Linked DNA regions of Lacticaseibacillus paracasei subsp. paracasei. The protein of the gene in region 1 binds, or shares a complex with, the protein of each later gene. Links are inferred from orthologs where the notes say so. Each region holds a gene or a part of one and is shown on either strand. Other genes may lie near its edges.

What was found.
Region 2: the proteins of dnaG (region 1) and dnaB are in contact, whole or in part, in a crystal structure (PDB 2R6A), measured with the Geobacillus stearothermophilus proteins. The link is inferred for Lacticaseibacillus paracasei subsp. paracasei from one-to-one orthologs. Residues at the interface, in WP_049624496.1 of Geobacillus stearothermophilus: Lys456, Leu457, Leu458, Pro459, Ala460, Asn463, Ala464, Leu467, Leu535, Leu536, Ile537, Ala538, Gln544, Glu545, Asp548, Tyr549, His552; in WP_033016901.1 of Geobacillus stearothermophilus: Ser13, Glu15, Ala16, Gln18, Glu91, Leu92, Asp94, Ala95, Val96, Pro97, Thr98, Ala99, Ala100, Asn101, Tyr104, Tyr105, Ile108.

The regions. Positions count from the first base shown.
Region 1 is NZ_AP012541.1:1,512,316-1,517,615, reverse strand. What follows is about bases 2,381-5,300. They hold dnaG (DNA primase), read left to right. Parts: upstream 2,381-2,906; coding sequence 2,907-4,694; downstream 4,695-5,300. Other genes in these bases: rpoD (RNA polymerase sigma factor RpoD), read left to right, coding at 4,708-5,300; glyS (glycine--tRNA ligase subunit beta), read left to right, coding at 2,381-2,714. In the rest of the region: glyQ (glycine--tRNA ligase subunit alpha), read left to right, coding at 1-643; more of glyS, read left to right, coding at 645-2,380. UniProt on the Escherichia coli protein: RNA polymerase that catalyzes the synthesis of short RNA molecules used as primers for DNA polymerase during DNA replication.
Region 2 is NZ_AP012541.1:94,244-105,450, forward strand. The notes cover bases 4,418-7,335. They hold dnaB (replicative DNA helicase), read left to right. Parts: upstream 4,418-5,141; coding sequence 5,142-6,530; downstream 6,531-7,335. Other genes in these bases: LBPC_RS00490 (DHH family phosphoesterase), read left to right, coding at 4,418-4,428; rplI (50S ribosomal protein L9), read left to right, coding at 4,444-4,899; LBPC_RS00505 (hypothetical protein), read left to right, coding at 6,596-7,335. Also shown: LBPC_RS00475 (DMT family transporter), read left to right, coding at 1-714; LBPC_RS00480 (phospholipase A2 family protein), read left to right, coding at 1,137-1,724; LBPC_RS00485 (hypothetical protein), read left to right, coding at 1,811-2,110; more of LBPC_RS00490, read left to right, coding at 2,422-4,417; more of LBPC_RS00505, read left to right, coding at 7,336-7,759; LBPC_RS00510 (glucose PTS transporter subunit IIA), read right to left, coding at 8,226-10,217; murQ (N-acetylmuramic acid 6-phosphate etherase), read right to left, coding at 10,204-11,133. UniProt on the Escherichia coli protein: The main replicative DNA helicase, it participates in initiation and elongation during chromosome replication. Travels ahead of the DNA replisome, separating dsDNA into templates for DNA synthesis.

The DNA.
Region 1 (5,300 bases):
GAAACCATCTCCTGAAAATATTCAAGAATATTACTTGGATTCGCTTGCTGCACTCGGCATTAATCCATTGGAACATGATATTCGGTTTGTTGAAGATAACTGGGAAAATCCATCCATGGGCTGTGCCGGTGTTGGTTGGGAAGTTTGGCTTGACGGCATGGAAGTCAGTCAGTTTACCTACTTCCAAGTCGTCGGTGGACTTGAAGTATCGCCAGTTACCAGCGAAATCACTTATGGGGTCGAACGACTTGCCTCCTATATTCAAGATGTGAACAGTGTCTTTGATCTTGAATGGGGCGACGGTGTTTTGTATGGGGATATTTTCAAGGAACCTGAATACGAACACAGCAAGTATGCTTTCGAAGTCAGCAATCAAGAGATGCTGCTGAAGTTCTTCGACGCCTATGAAAAGGAAGCTTGGCGTTTGATGGATCTCGGTCTGGTTCATCCAGCTTATGATTACATTCTTAAATGCAGCCATACCTTTAATCTTTTGGATGCCCGAGGAGCTGTCTCGGTTACTGAGCGGGCCGGTTACATGAGCCGCATTCGCAAGATGGCTCACAAAGTTGCTCGGGCATTTGTGGCTGAACGCAAGAAGCTTGGCTTCCCATTACTGCAACATCAAACGGAGGTGGAATAACATGACGCATCAATATCTGATTGAAATCGGGCTTGAGGACATGCCGGCGCATGTGGTGACGCCGAGTTTGCAACAGTTTCACGATAAAACCGTCGCTTTTTTGAAAGAAAATCATCTCGATCATGGCGCGATTGACCAGTATGCAACACCGCGGCGCCTAGCATTGCTGATTCACGACCTCGCCGACAAGCAAGAGGACGTCGAAGAAGACGTCAAAGGCCCAGCTAAGAAAATTGCGCAAGATGCAGATGGCAACTGGACCAAGGCGGCGATCGGCTTTTCTCGCGGCCAAGGCATGACCCCTGATGACATTGTCTTTAAAACGATCAAAGGTGTGGATTACGTTTATCTGCATAAGGCAATCAAGGGCAAAACAGCAGCAGCTATTTTACCAGGTATGCTGGATGTCATTAAAAGCCTGACCTTCCCAACCCGAATGAAGTGGGGCGCTTATGACTTCGAGTACATTCGGCCGATTCATTGGCTGGTCAGCTTACTGGATGATGCGATTGTCCCGATGAAGTTGCTGGATGTTGACGCTGGCAGAACCACTCAAGGGCATCGCTTCCTTGGCAGACCAGTGACTCTCGGCAATGCGGCCGACTATGTTGCGGCCTTAAAAGCACAATTTGTGATTGTTGAACCGGCAGCGCGCAAGCAATTGATTAGCGATCAGATTCACCAAATTGCCGCTGATCATCAATGGCAGATTGATCTGGATGCAGACTTGCTGGAGGAGGTCAATAATCTTGTTGAATGGCCAACTGCATTTGCTGGTAATTTTGATGAAAAGTATCTCAAAATTCCTGAAGCTGTGCTGATCACCTCAATGAAAGATAATCAACGTTACTTCTATGCCCGGGATGCGTCAGGAAAGATGGTCAATGCGTTTATTGGTGTTCGTAACGGTAATGCTGATCATTTAGCCAATGTGATTGCGGGCAATGAAAAGGTATTGACCGCGCGATTGGAAGATGCTGCTTTCTTCTATGCGGAAGATCAAAAGCGTAGCATTGCTGACGATGTTGATCGTTTGAAAGCTGTTAGTTTTCACGATAAAATCAGTTCCATGTACGACAAAATGGCTCGAACAAGGGTTATCGCCGATTTGTTGGCGGATCGTTTTGGCTTATCTGCGACTGATAAGGCTGATCTGGACCGAGCAGCTTCGATTTACAAATTCGACCTTGTCACTTCAATGGTTGGTGAGTTTCCAGAATTGCAAGGTATTATGGGCGAACATTATGCGCAATTGGCAGGTGAGAAACCAGCTGTTGCCCAGGCTATTGCTGAGCATTACGAGCCGATTTCTGCGGATGGGGCGTTGCCAGAAAGCTTAGTCGGCACCGTACTTGCCATTGCAGACAAATTCGATTCGTTAATGAGTTTCTTCGCGGTTGATCTGATTCCAAGTGGCTCAAACGATCCTTATGCGCTGCGCCGTCAAGCTTACGGGATTGTTCGAATGATCGCCAAACATGATTGGCCATTTGCCGTTGCTGAACTGCAGACGACGATTGCTGATGCCTTGAAGGCAGCAGGAAAAACCAATAATCTTGATTTTGCTGCGCATCAACAGGATTTGAATGCATTCATGATTGACCGTGCCAAACAAGTCTTGCAAGGTCAGAAGATCCGCCATGACATTGTGGATGCAGTGACAGTTCGCGCTGATGCCGATCTTGCCGGTATCTTGGATGCTGCCAAGATCCTTTCTGCGCACGCGGACGATACTGATTTCAAACCTGTCATGGAAGCACTTGGACGTGTGTTGCGGATTACCAAGAAGCAGCAGGTAAAAGTCGATGTGGATACGGCGAAGTTTGAGAATCCGAGCGAAGGTCAGTTGTATGATGCAACGGTGGCGACTGCCAAGAAGTTTGATGATGAACCGACGGAAGCCGATTATCAGGCGCTTAAGGCACTCGCAGATCCAATTAATGCGTACTTTGATGCCACAATGGTCATGGCCGACGATCAAGCCATTCGCCAAAATCGCTTGGCAGCTTTGCTTCAACTTGCCGCATTGATCAAGCAATTTGGCGATGTGAGTCAAGTCATTGTTAAGTAGCCTTGCATTCCAAGCCTAAACAGGCTATACTGTATTTTGTATTATTATGCCGATAGACTATCAAAAAGTCGCATTTCAACTCAGAAGTGCGACTTTTTACCGCTATTTCGGGTAACGTGTGTTGGGCGTCTGCAGGCTGTCAAACAGCTCTGCGGCACATGTCATGAAAGGGAGTGAGCTGACATCGCCGGAATGATTCCTGAGGCTACTGTCGACAAAGTCCTTAAAGCTGTCAATATTGCTGATTATATTGGCCAATATGTGCAATTACGCAAGACCGGGCAGAATCTGTTTGGCTTGTGTCCTTTTCACGAAGAACACACCCCATCATTTTCTGTGAATGAACCTAAGCAGATTTTTCACTGTTTTTCGTGCGGCCGCGGCGGCAATGTTTTTAAATTCGTGATGGACTATGATAACGCCACCTTCCCGGAGGCAGTTAAAAAAGTGGCGGATTTTGCTGGCATGCCACTGGATGTTCAGGTGGGTCATGCAGCACCGGTTGATCCAGAGATCAGCAAGCAACAGCATATTTTGCAAGACACGGCCGATCTATTTCATCATATTTTGATGAATACGGAGAAAGGTCAGACTGCACTTGATTATTTGCACAAACGTGGCTTAACTGATGACACAATTGAAGCTTTTCAACTGGGGTATGCGCCTGAAGAACGTAATCTGTTAGTAGCGTTTCTTAATAATCGCAAAGTCGACTATCAAGATCAGCGTGCCAGCGGTTTGTTCGTAGAGGATCAAGAAGGAAAATTGTTCGATCGGTTTAACGATCGCGTCATGTTTCCGCTAACGGACAGTCATGGTCAAGTGATTGGTTTTTCCGGGCGGATTCTAAGCAAGGACAAGACCCAAGCTAAATACTTGAACAGTCCCGAAACCAAGCTTTTCAACAAGCGTGATGTCCTATTTAATCTTCATCGTGCCAAAGCCGATTTTGGCCGTGATGGCGGCCCGATTCTTTTTGAAGGCTATATGGATGTGATCGCTGCGTACCAAGCCGGTGTAAAAACCGGGATTGCTTCCATGGGAACAAGCTTAACTACTGAGCAGGTTGACATCATTAGCCACTTAAGCAAGCGATTAACCGTGTGTTACGATGGTGATGAACCAGGGCAAAAGGCGATTGAACGTGCGGTTGCCATGTTGGCTGATCATCCGCGATTACAAACGGATGTGGTCGTTTTGCCGGACGGGATGGATCCTGATGAGTTCATTCGTGCCCGTGGTGCCGAAGCCTTCCAAGCGCAAGTCAAATCCGTATTGACGCCGACCGCGTTTATCCTGCAATTCTTAGCGCGCGGGGTTGACATGAACAATGATCAGGCTAAACTGACGTATCTGAACGCGGCTTTAAAAACCATCGGTAAGATTTCGAATCCGGTAGCGCGGGCAGTTTATGTGAAGCAGTTAGCTGACACGACTGGCGTACCTGAGAGCGCTCTGAATCAAAGCCTGCCAGCGCCGCAGCAAGCCGTGCAACAACAGTCGTCGGCTCCTGTGAGCTATCAAACCGCGCCGGTTAATCAACCAGTTCGGCCAATTGATCGTTACACTGCAGCCCAACGACAATTACTGTATTATGTTTGGCACGATGATTTAGTGATGCAGCGTTTAAAAAATACTGCTTTCACATTTCCAGTGCCACATTTTCAGACGCTCTTTACCGGATGGCTAGATTTTCTCCATGAGCAGCCTGATGGCGAGTTAGCTGGATTCCTGGATCGAGTCGATCCGGATCTGAGCGGGGTGGCGGCTTCGGTGGCGATGCAGGTTTTGCCTGAGGCGACTGAGGCAACGATTGACGAGTTGATTCAGACGATTACGTCCGCTTCAACTGTCGAACGGCTGCAGGCCATCAAGCAGGCCATCACAGAGGCACAGCGACTTGGCGATAAGCAGAAACTAGGCGAGCTAACGGTGCAGTATGTGAATCTCATGAAACTTTTGAAACAACAACAAGGCTAGGGGAGGAACTTTAATGGCTGATAAAAAAACAGCAACTGAAGTAGACAAGACCACAAAGAAGACAACGGCTAAGCCAGCAGCAAAAACTGCGGCTAAGACAACCGCTGTCAAGGCGGCGGCAAAAAAGACCACCGCGAAGAAAACTACGGTCAAGAAGACTACCGCTAGCAGCAAACGCACGACCAAAACGACAACGAAAGCATTCGACGATGCTGTCAAGGCCGTGATTAAAGATTACAAGAAGAAGAAACAAATTACTGAAGATGACCTGACCGACAAGTTGGTTAAGCCGTTTGAGCTCAAGAGTGGTGCCATTGACGATCTGATGCAAAAGATCGAGGATAATGGGATTGCTATTGTTGATGAAAATGGCGAGCCAGCAGCGATTAGCTTGAAGAAGCAAAAGAAGGTTTCCAAGAAGGAAATGAGTGACATGTCCGCACCTTCAGGGGTCAAAATCAATGACCCTGTGCGGATGTACCTGAAGGAAATCGGCCGAGTTTCCTTGCTGACAGCTGATGAAGAAGTTGCCCTTGCCTTGAAGATTGAACAAGGTGATCAAGAAGCTAAGCAACGTTTGGCTGAAGCTAACTTGCGACTGGTTGT
Region 2 (11,207 bases), 1.4 Mb from region 1 along the record:
ACGATCGCCTTTACCAAAACAAAATTAGTTTGGATTAAGCAGCCGATTATTTGGACGTTGGGTTTGACGAATTGTTTAGGCATATTTTTGCAATATATGAGCCTTTTCTTCCTTGATCCGGTCAGCGTCGGGTTGGTCGGCAGGTTTTACATTGTCTTTGCGATATTGCTTTCAGTGCTTCTGCTACGTGAACGATTTGATCGAAAAGAGATTGTTCCGATCGTCTTATGTATGATTGGCACAGCTTTGGTATCTGACTTTTCCGGCGATGTTAATAACATACTGGGTCTGGCTTGTGCGCTTGGCTACACGTTTAGCTTTGCCCTGACCAACACCTTAGCCAAAAAAGCTCTTATCAACATAGACGAGAAGATACTACTCTTATATAACCAAGGCACCGCCGTCGTCATTCTAGGCGGTTTTTTATTCGGAAGCGGACAATTATCCCTCGCGCCGAACCTTGGCATAGGTGCGGTCGCCATCTCAGCCTTCTGCTCTGGTTTTTTGGGACTGCTACTCTTTTATCGCGGCCTGAAGTTGATTTCATTTCGCGATGCTAATCTTATTCGGGCATTGAATCCTATTTTTGTCTTAGTGTATTCATTGCCGTTCTTCACAATTCAAATGACGCCAGCGTTTCTGCTTGGCGGTTTCTGTATCATTCTTTCGATTGTTTGGATGTCGTTGCCGATGAAGAAGGTTGGCGTTGATTGAGACGAATGTTTCTTATAGGTTCAGCGAAAGTATAAATGGCATACAAAATAGATTTATTAAAGTATGGCGCAAGAATGCTTTCTTTTTATTGTTCAATAAATCATTTCTTTGTTGATGCGAAAACTGAAACAAAAAGTTGCTGCATATATTCGCTAATAACAGGTGCTATTGCCAAGAGCTGAAGTTGCTTGGTAGTGGCGCTTGTTTTCCTTTTAGGATAGAGATAAATATTTTAGAACCATCAAAATCACTTGGCTGATAACCATCTCAAAATATATCGATATAACAGCATTGCCCATATTATGATATCTTATAGATAATAAAATGCTTCGTTTTTAGTAGACTCTTATGTATAATAATTGGTGTAAACACTCGCTTGTGGGTGTTGGCAATGATAAAGTCAGAAAACATTGGAGGGAAATATGAAATTTTCTAGACGTTCAAAAAGGTTTGTTATAGTCAGAAGAAGTGCCGCAGTCGTTTTTGCCCTGATCAGTATGACACTATTTTTTCAATTTAGTAGTGGGGTTGAGGTCCACGCAACGACTAAGACTGAGTTTAATGACACTGAAATCAACAGAGAAACAAGTGAACAATTAAAAATGATCGATCCGTACTTAAAGAATGTTGATGGTATCACAAGTTTTGACTATGATGCTGCCATGCATGACAATGTTGATCCCGTTGTCCTAAAAATTGGCGCAGAAATAAATAAATGGGCTCGCAGTCTTAAAAATGATGGTCCAGAAAAAGGCATGCTGCTCTCAATGGCTAGGTTTAATTTGTTGGTGTATGGAAATTATTGCGGTAAAGGCAACAACGGCAAAGCGCCGATTGATTATCTTGATGGTGCATGCCAAGCACATGATACATGTTATGCGTGGGGCGGGAACAATGAAAAGTGTAATCAGGAATTTCGTCAACGCTTATTGACAATTATGCAGAAGACATCGCTTTTTGATTACAAGCACATTGTTGCCGTTGCGGCATATAAGTTGTTTGGTGGTTGAAAATCAATCATGAATAAGGGTTAGAAGAAGGCTTTCGTTTTATCTAAAGGGATCTGCCAAAGGCGCTTTTAATGGAGAACTGAAAAATGAAGACTAAAGCGAAAATGGTCATTGGTAATGGCGGTATCTTGACTGTTATATTTGCCTTAATGACCATCATAACTTTCTCTGGGAAAAAGAACTTCGTTGGAATCGAGCTTGGCACTGGGTTTATTGGGCTATTAGTGATTGCCTTGCTGATTATCTGCTGGCAAATTTACCTTTTATTAGAAAAGTCCGCCCTTGGCTGGAGCTTTAACATTATCCTCGGTAGTTACACATTGGTTGTTGGAGTAGCCATTTTTTTCATTGCCTCATTTTTCATTGGCTTTGCGCTATTTCCGTGATTTTCCCACCTAGGAATAACGGTGAAGGGCCTGGGCTATAATGCGACGTTACCAAACAGACTAGTGAGAATGATTTGCCATGTTTAGGCAAATCATTCTTTTTATGTTTCCATAAATAGTCTGGTTAAGTTTAAAGATTGTGGCGTATGGCATGGCAAGCCACTTCATAGACCGGCCTTGTTGCCACTATTTTGTAAACGTGATGCTATCAAGCAAGGGCTAGGTCACTCGCAGAATCTAATTGCACAGTATGGTAGAATAGCTAAAGAAATCCTTAAGTATCTGCGCTAAGTGAAAGCGAGTTTTTCTATATGAAGAAATTGTTTGAGCGGATTCGTATGCCGGAGTTTCTTGAAGACATGCGAATGCGATATGCAGCTATTGCGATGGTCGTGCTGGCGGTGATCGGTATTCTGATGGGAGCACTGATCCGTCCGTGGTTGGCTTTGTTGATGCTGCTGATTTTGATTAGTCTAGTGGCCACGATTTTTTATGCCCTAGAAACCATTGCCAAGAATACCAATCAGTATATTTCGGACCTCAGTTATCGGATCAAGCGCGGCGAACAAGAAGCGCTGATCAAAATGCCGATTGGGATCCTGATTTATGACGAGAATCTCAATATTGAATGGACGAACCCATTCCTGCAGAAGTATTTTGGCGACACTGACGTTCTTGGTCAGCCGTTGGAACATGTTGATGCGGAATTGGCGGAGTTGATTCGCAGCAACGAGAACACCAATGAAACGAAAATGGTGACTTGGGGCCAGCATCAGTTTGAGATTATCGTGCAAAAGAGTATCGGGGTTGTCTATCTGATGGACGTGACTCGATATGCTGAAATTGAAGAGCGGGCAGAAGACGAGAAGATCGCCATTGGCCAGATCTTCATTGATAACTATGACGAGATCACACAAACCATGGATGATCAGGTCATTACTAATTTAAATAGTTACGTCACGAATCAGCTGACGGATTGGGCCAATCAATTTGGCATGTTCTTGAAGCGGATTGACAACGATCGCTTTTTCCTGCTGGCTTATGCCAAGTCGCTGAAGGATGTTGAACGTGACAAGTTCAAGATTCTAGATGTGATTCGGGAAGAAACCTCGAAACAGAATTATCCATTGACGCTGTCGCTGGGGATCGCATATGGCGATGAAGACTTGGCTCAGTTGGCGGTGACTTCGCAGAGTAACTTGGATCTGGCGCTTGGTCGTGGCGGCGATCAGGTGGTGGTCCGCGCCAAAGGCCACGAAGCCCGTTTCTATGGCGGCAAGACGAATCCAATGGAAAAGCGGACGCGTGTGCGGGCGCGCATGGTTGCGCAGGCCTTGCAAGAATTGTTTAAGCAGACGGACAAGGTCTTTGTTGTCGGCCATAAGCGGCCGGATATGGATGCAGTTGGCGCCTCGATGGGGATTCGCCGGATTGCGCAGATGAATGGCAAAGAGTGTTACATTGTGATTGACCCTGACCATCTGCACTCCGATGTTGAACGCCTCATGGGCCAAGTGGGTCAAGATCCTGAAGTTGCTAATGCCATTGTGACGCCGGAAGCAGCGCTGTCGCAAGCGACGGATCAGAGCCTGCTGATCTTGGTCGATCACAGCAAGCCGTCGATCTCAGCGGCGCCTGACTTGTACAAACGGTTGGCGGCAAGAACGGTTATCATCGATCACCATCGACGCGGCGAAGAATTTCCGGACAACCCGATGCTGGTTTATATCGAACCGTACGCCAGCTCCACTTGTGAGCTGATTGCGGAGATGTTTGAATACCAGCCAACAAATGTGCCAAGTCTTGATAAGCTTGAGGCAACGGCGATGCTGGCAGGGATCACGGTGGATACCAAGTCCTTCAGCCTACGCACCGGCACGCGGACGTTTGATGCTGCCAGCTATCTGCGTTCCATGGGCGCTGATGGCATGTTGGCTCAGAACCTGTTAAAGGAAAATATCGACAGCTTCATCCAACGGAATCATTTGATCGATACAATTGAAATGATTGCGCCAAATATGGCACTATGTACTGGGGAAGAGGATAAGCGTTATGACCCAGTGATTGCAGCACAAGCGGCTGATACGATGTTGTCACTCAATGGCGTTGATGCCAGTTTTGTCATCACAAAACGCCCAAGCGGTGATGTCGGCATTTCCGCCCGCTCGACTGGGGATGTCAACGTGCAGGTCATCATGGAAGCCATGGGCGGCGGCGGTCACTTGAGTAACGCAGCCACCCAGATTAAGGGCAAAACGATCGCCGAAGTTCGGACTGATCTGCTTGCTCAGATCAAGAAAGCAGACGAAGACGCATAGAAAGCAGGGATTTTGATGAAAGTCATCTTTACACAAGACGTTCGTGGCAAGGGCAATCGCGGTCAGGTGAAAGAAGTACCTGATGGCTATGCTGAAAACTTTTTAATTCGCAAGGGGCTGGCTAAAGCAGCGACACCGCAGGCTATGAGTGCTTTGCGCGGCCAGCAGCGGCTTGAAGAGAAGAAGGAAGCTGAAAAGAAAACCGAGGCTGAGGCCATGAAGGCTAAGATCGAAGACGACAAAACCGTTGTTCAGATCCAAAGCAAAGCCGGTGAAGATTCCCGGTTGTTCGGTTCGATTCCTAGCAAGCAGATCGCGCAGGCTTTGGATAAGCAATATCAGATCAAAGTTGATAAACGTAAGATCGATCTGAAGCAGCCTATCCGTTCACTGGGTTTCACTAATGTCACGGTTAATTTATTCCCTGGCATTGATGCCCGCATTCGGGTACACGTGATTGAACAAAAATAAGAATAGTTATTCTGCCAGAAGACGCGACCAGATGATCGCGTCTTTTTGTCCATCTGGTCCAAATTAGTGGGTTGTGGACTGAGTCAATCACCGGTGAGAACAGCAGTGACCATTGCTTTTCGTTAAATTGTTTGTGTGGCTCGACTGTATGCGGTGATGCTTGTCTTGACTGCGGGTTTAACGTAGACTGTTAGGGATAAGCGACAAAAAATTTTTGACGATCAATCTGAAGGAGGACGCGCATGGATAATCAATTAATTGACCAGCAGCCGCCGCATAGTGACGAAGCAGAACGTGCCGTCCTTGGCGGCATTTTTCTAAATGCTGACACATTGCCGGATGCACAAGAGTATGTCACGGCGGATGACTTCTATAAGAAAGCACACAGGCTGTTGTTCCAAGCTATGACCGATCTACAGGATAACGGCACAGCGATTGATACGGTTACGGTGTCGGATTATCTGGACAATCATAACAACCTCGACGATATTGGCGGGGTTGGTTATATTACAGATTTGGTTGCGGCGACGCCTATTGCCAGTAACGTGGTATACTACGCCAAAATCGTGCAGCAGAAGAGCACGTTACGCAAACTGATTAGTACGGCGCAAAACATTGCCAGTCGCAGCTATACGGAACAAGACGATGTTGAAGGGCTAGTTGAAGACGCCGAGCGCCAGATTATGGATGTCTCGGAGAACCGCAATCAGGCCGGCTTCAAACAGATCAAAGATGTGCTGAATCAGGCTATGGCGCAGATTGATCAGTTGTATCAAAATGATCAGGCAATCACCGGGTTGCCAACCGGTTTCCGTGATTTGGACAAAATCACGACGGGGCTGCATGAGGACGAAATGATTATTTTAGCGGCGCGGCCTGCTGTCGGGAAAACCGCATTTGCTTTGAACATTGCCCAAAATGTTGGGACGAAAACAGACAAAAGTGTCGCCATTTTCAGTTTGGAAATGGGCGCTGAACAGCTGGTAAACCGGATGTTGTGTTCAGAAGGTAGTATTGATGCTAATCACCTGCGAACTGGTCAGCTGAATGAAGAAGAATGGCAAAACTTGATTATCGCCATGGGTAGCTTGAGCAAGGCGAAGATCTATATGGATGACACGCCAGGCATCAGAATGGCGGAGATTCGCGCGAAGTGTCGGCGGCTAGCGCGTGAGCAAGGTGATTTAGGGCTGATTATCATTGATTATTTGCAGTTGATTGAAGGTTCTGGCCAAGAAAACCGCCAACAGGAAGTCAGCGCTGTTTCCCGGCAGCTGAAAAAACTGGCGAAGGAATTGCATGTACCCGTGATTGCGTTGTCCCAGCTGAGTCGTGGCGTTGAACAGCGACAGGATAAGCGGCCGGTGTTGAGCGATATTCGTGAATCCGGTTCGATCGAACAGGATGCCGATATTGTGGCTTTCCTGTATCGTGATGACTATTACCGCGATGCAGAAGGCGATGAGGATGACGACGATCAAGGCGGCAATGATGACGGGGATGATAATGTTGGTGAAGTTGAAGTCATCATTGAGAAAAACCGTTCAGGCCCGCGTGGTACCGTCAAGTTGTTGTTTGTGAAGTCGTATAACAAGTTTACGAATATTGCCTATAATGGTCCGGATCAATAAACCATTAGCAAGAAAGATTAGAAAGTTATTTTTAGATTTAAGCGCAAGAAAGTGAGGGATGCCGCATGGATGCCATTTTGATGAGTTTAATGACAGCACTCAATGAACACCTGCTGATCAATGTGTATCAGCGCGATACCGACGATTTTTACACCGGATACGTACAGGTGTTAGGTCATGATGCGGTTGTTCTGGGAACCTACAATGATTCAGGGATTGCCGATGGATGTGCCTTGATCGCATTTTCTGCGATTGATCAGGTTGAATTTGCCGGGGATGATCTCGATAGCATGAATTTTCGAATTAACTTGGCACAGGCCCAGCATTTTTTGACGCTGCAAGGCCAAGAAAAGCCATTGCAGTTCGATGCAACACAGAACTTGATTCAGCAACTGGCGACGCAGGCTAAGGCGAATGGTCAAATGGTCATGGTCGTGGTGGCCGATGATGATGCCTATCTTGAAGGGCAGGTAACAGCTGTGGCTGAGGATCGCTTTAGTATGGCGATCTTCAACAAATTCAACTACACCGATGTGCGCGCCTTGCAGGTTGATTTCTCGGATATTTTAGTCATGGAATTCCATGGCCTTGATCTCAAACTGGAAACGGAACTGGTCCGGCAACGTGATCATCTAAAGCACGTGGCCACCAAGCTGTACCAAAATGACGGTCAACTGGCTGGCGTGTTTCAGAATGCCTTGGCGAACAATCGCTTGATTTCAGTCGTACCCAAGGGACCGGAAGACCAGTTCTTTGTGGGTCGCGTCAAAGCGGTCAACGACCGGGTTGTGGTGTTGAGTCTTAAAGACATGGCCGGCCAGTTTGGTGGCTACATTTTACTGACGTTACCAAGCATCCAAAATGTAGCGACGGCCTCGGATTATTTGCAAACGATCAGCTTTTACGAAAAATGGGATCAAACCCATCACTTCAGCCAGCAGCCAGTGTTGAATGCTGATCGTGAGTTCGATCCAAATGATGACTTGATTCAGACCATCATCTCAGAGGCCGCTGGGTTTGAACGGGTGGTGCGCATTAAAGTAGCCGACAGCGATGAACATTTTCTGGGCTATCCGGAAAATGTCGGTGAAACCGATTTTGACTTAAACCTAGTCGGACCAGATGATGGCGAAACGGCGCAAATTCGCTATGGTCAGATTCGTGAAATTGCCTTTGGCCACATCTTTGCGTATTTGCAAGAGGCACAATTGAAAAATGCTGGACGCTAATTATCGGCAAGGTGATCAATGTGACGCCCAGTCGAACCATAATCATCATCTAAGACTTGTGATTTGCTGAATTCCGAATAATCGGGGAAAACAAGGCAGGCTAAAAAATCCTTTGCCGTGCCAAACTCCGCAATCTCCGGCCAGATGGGGCTTGCGACGCGAAGCTAGAGCGGAGACGACGCTTCGAGCCCAAAAACCGGTCTCGAAGTCGCCTACAACATCAGCTCCATAGACCGTCGCTGTGTTGTTTGCACGGCTGAGCCCGATCTGGCCTACGATTGCTCCGCCTTGGCACTGGGATTTTTAAATGCTATCAGGGTATCTATCAAAAGACGAATTGTGTATCAACCGCAAGCAAAAAATCGTTCCTAGAGAAACTGTGCTTTCTCTAACAACGATTTTTTTAGTTGGCACACACGATCACTCAGATATAAGGTTAAGTCAATCTGCCGTCGACTTTCATATACTAACTTTCTGATTGACTGGTGACGCGCAGGACGTCTTCGCCAGCAGTGATCGATTGATCTGTGAAGCTGGTCATGGCGGCGACATGGGTCATGTTGGTGATGACGGTGATGATTGTCGTACTTTTGCCAGCTGTTTTGATGGCAGGTAGATCCATTTCGGCAATTTGCTGACCTGCCTTTACGGTTTCGTTTTCTGTCACATGAACAGTGAAGGGGTCACCGTTCAATGCGACGGTGTCTAATCCCATGTGGACGAGAATTTCAAGTCCGGTTGCGGTTGTCATAGTCCAGGCGTGTTTGGTCGGCATGATGCTGACGATGGTACCGTCAACAGGTGCGACAACCGTGCCATGACTTGGGACAATGGCAAAACCATCCCCCACCATTTTTTGAGAAAAGACATCATCTGGCACTTCGGACAAGGCTTGAAGTTGACCAGCGGCAGGAGCCACAAATTGAGTCGCATCCGGGCTAGCTGCTCTAGTGGAAGGGGTTTCAGGAACAGCTGCTGTATTTACTGCGAGCGGTTCAATGATGGCGCCGTCAGCGCTGGTCGGCACCATCGCGCTTTCTGGCACACCGAAGAAGTAAGTTGCCAGAAAACCGCCTGCATAGGAAGCCAGTAGGCCGAAAACATAACCCAGCCATTGGTGATTGGCGATGAGTGGAATCAGGGCTGCGCCGGAAGGACCAATGGTGATGGCACCGATATGGCCGATCATGCCGATAACGGCGCCGCCGATGCCACCGCCAATACAGGCAGTCACAAATGGCCGGCCCAGCGGCAGACTGACACCATAGATCAACGGTTCACCAACCCCTAAGATGCCGACTGGTAGAGCGCCTTTTATCAAGCGGACGAGCTGTTGATTTTGTCGACACTTGATCCATAGTGCAAGGGCGGCACCCACTTGACCGCCGCCAGCCATGGCCAAGATTGGCAGCAGGCCGGTGTAGCCAATGCTCTTGATTATTTCAAGATGAATAGGCGTCAGAATCTGGTGTAATCCCAACATGACCATCGGCAAGAAGGCGAGGCCTAAGATAGCGCCTGAGAAGGCACCGCCAACTTGTAACGTCCAGTTAATCGTGCCGACCAATGAACTTGAGACCCAACCGGCGAGTGGCATGATGAAGAAAATGGTCAGCAGCCCGATGGATAAGAGACTGAGCATCGGCGTGAAAATGATATCGATGGCATCCGGAATGAGTCGATGCAGGCGTTTTTCAACCACAGCCAACAACCAGACGGCGAAAATGACGCCGATGATGCCACCTTGACCAGGAGATAACGGTTGATGGGTGAAGACGTTGTTGATCGTGATCGGGGCCACAACGCCAGGCAGATAGACTAAGCCGCCGATGATGCCGCCAAGGCCAGCGGTTGCGCCAAACTCGGTTGCGGCGTTTATCCCAACATAGATATTAAGAAAGGTGAAGAGCCCGCCGTTGATGACTTTTAAGACAGTAATAAATGACGCCCAGCTGGTTGGTAAATCGCCAGCGGTTAACAAATTGGCTAAAATACCAGCAACGCCGGAGATTAAGCCGGCACCGACGAAGGTAGGAATTAGCGGAATGAAAATAGCGGAAATATGTTTTAAAGCAGCCCGCCACCAAGTTTGCTTTAACTTGGCTTTATGCGCTGCCCGAACCTCTGCGGCTTTAGCTTCAACTGCCGATTGATTCGATTCAGCAGGCGGTTGCGTGTTGGCTGGGAAAGGGTCACCTAATGCAACCCCTACTCGATCAACCATGGCTTGTGCGACTTTGTTGACAGTCCCTGGACCAACAATGACTTGGAGCGTTTCTTCTTGGACAACACCCAGCACGCCAGGCACTTTTTTAAGTGCGGCTTGATCAACTTTGGCCTCGTCTTTGATCGTCAGCCGGACTCGTGTCATACAGTGGATCAATTTGGCCACGTTTTGCGGTCCGCCGACGTGGGCGTAGATACCATCGCCCATCGCTTGATACTTATCTTGTGCCATCTGTTTTCTCCTCCGAACTTGCTGTGACAGTTTGGCTAATGAAGCTGTTCGTTTGTGTCAGTAGTTTTTGAGCGTCCGTGCTTGATCGCTGTGTCAGAATCATGACGATCGCTAATTTAACGTGCTGATCGGCTGCTTCAAATGCCTTTGCTGCAGTGGCGGCATCGCAACCAGTGGCTTGTTGAATGATGCGCTGGCTGCGAACCACGAGTTTTTCATTCGTCGGCAGCACATCGACCATGAGATTTTGGAAAACTTTGCCAAGGCCGATCATGGCGCCAGTTGACAGCATATTCAAAACCAATTTTTGGGCAGTGCCAGCCTTGAGCCGAGTTGAGCCGGTCAAAACTTCTGGTCCAACAGGTACTTCAATGGCGATCTGGGCGTGCTGGCTGATTTCGGCGTTGGTGTTGCAAGCGAGGCTGATGGTTGCAGCACCGACAGCTTGCGCATAATCAAGACCGCCGATGACATAAGGTGTACGGCCGCTGGCAGCAATCCCGACAACGGTATCGTCTGCGGATAGGTGCCGTTGCAGCAGATCCGTTTTCCCGAGCTCTTTAGAATCCTCTGCGCCTTCAACCGCGACAGTCATGGCTTTCATGCCGCCTGCAATTAGGCCCTGCACCATTTCTGGATCAGTGCCAAAGGTCGGCACGCATTCTGCTGCATCTAAAACGCCCAGTCGGCCACTGGTGCCTGCCCCGATATAAAACAAGCGGCCATCTTTCTTGAGTGAATGACTGATCGTCTGAATGGCCGTTTCGATAGCTGGTAGTGCTTGTTGTACTGACTGGGCAACGGTTTGATCTTCGGCATTCATGACGGTGGCAAAGTCATGGACCGTCATCGTGTCTAATGCCATTGTTTTCTGATTTCGAGTTTCCGTCGTCATTTGATCTAAATTAATTGCCATGTTTTTAGCCTCTTTCTTTGGAAAATCAGTCTGACAAGTTGGCTGATAAACGTTACGTCAAGTTAAAGGGCAGG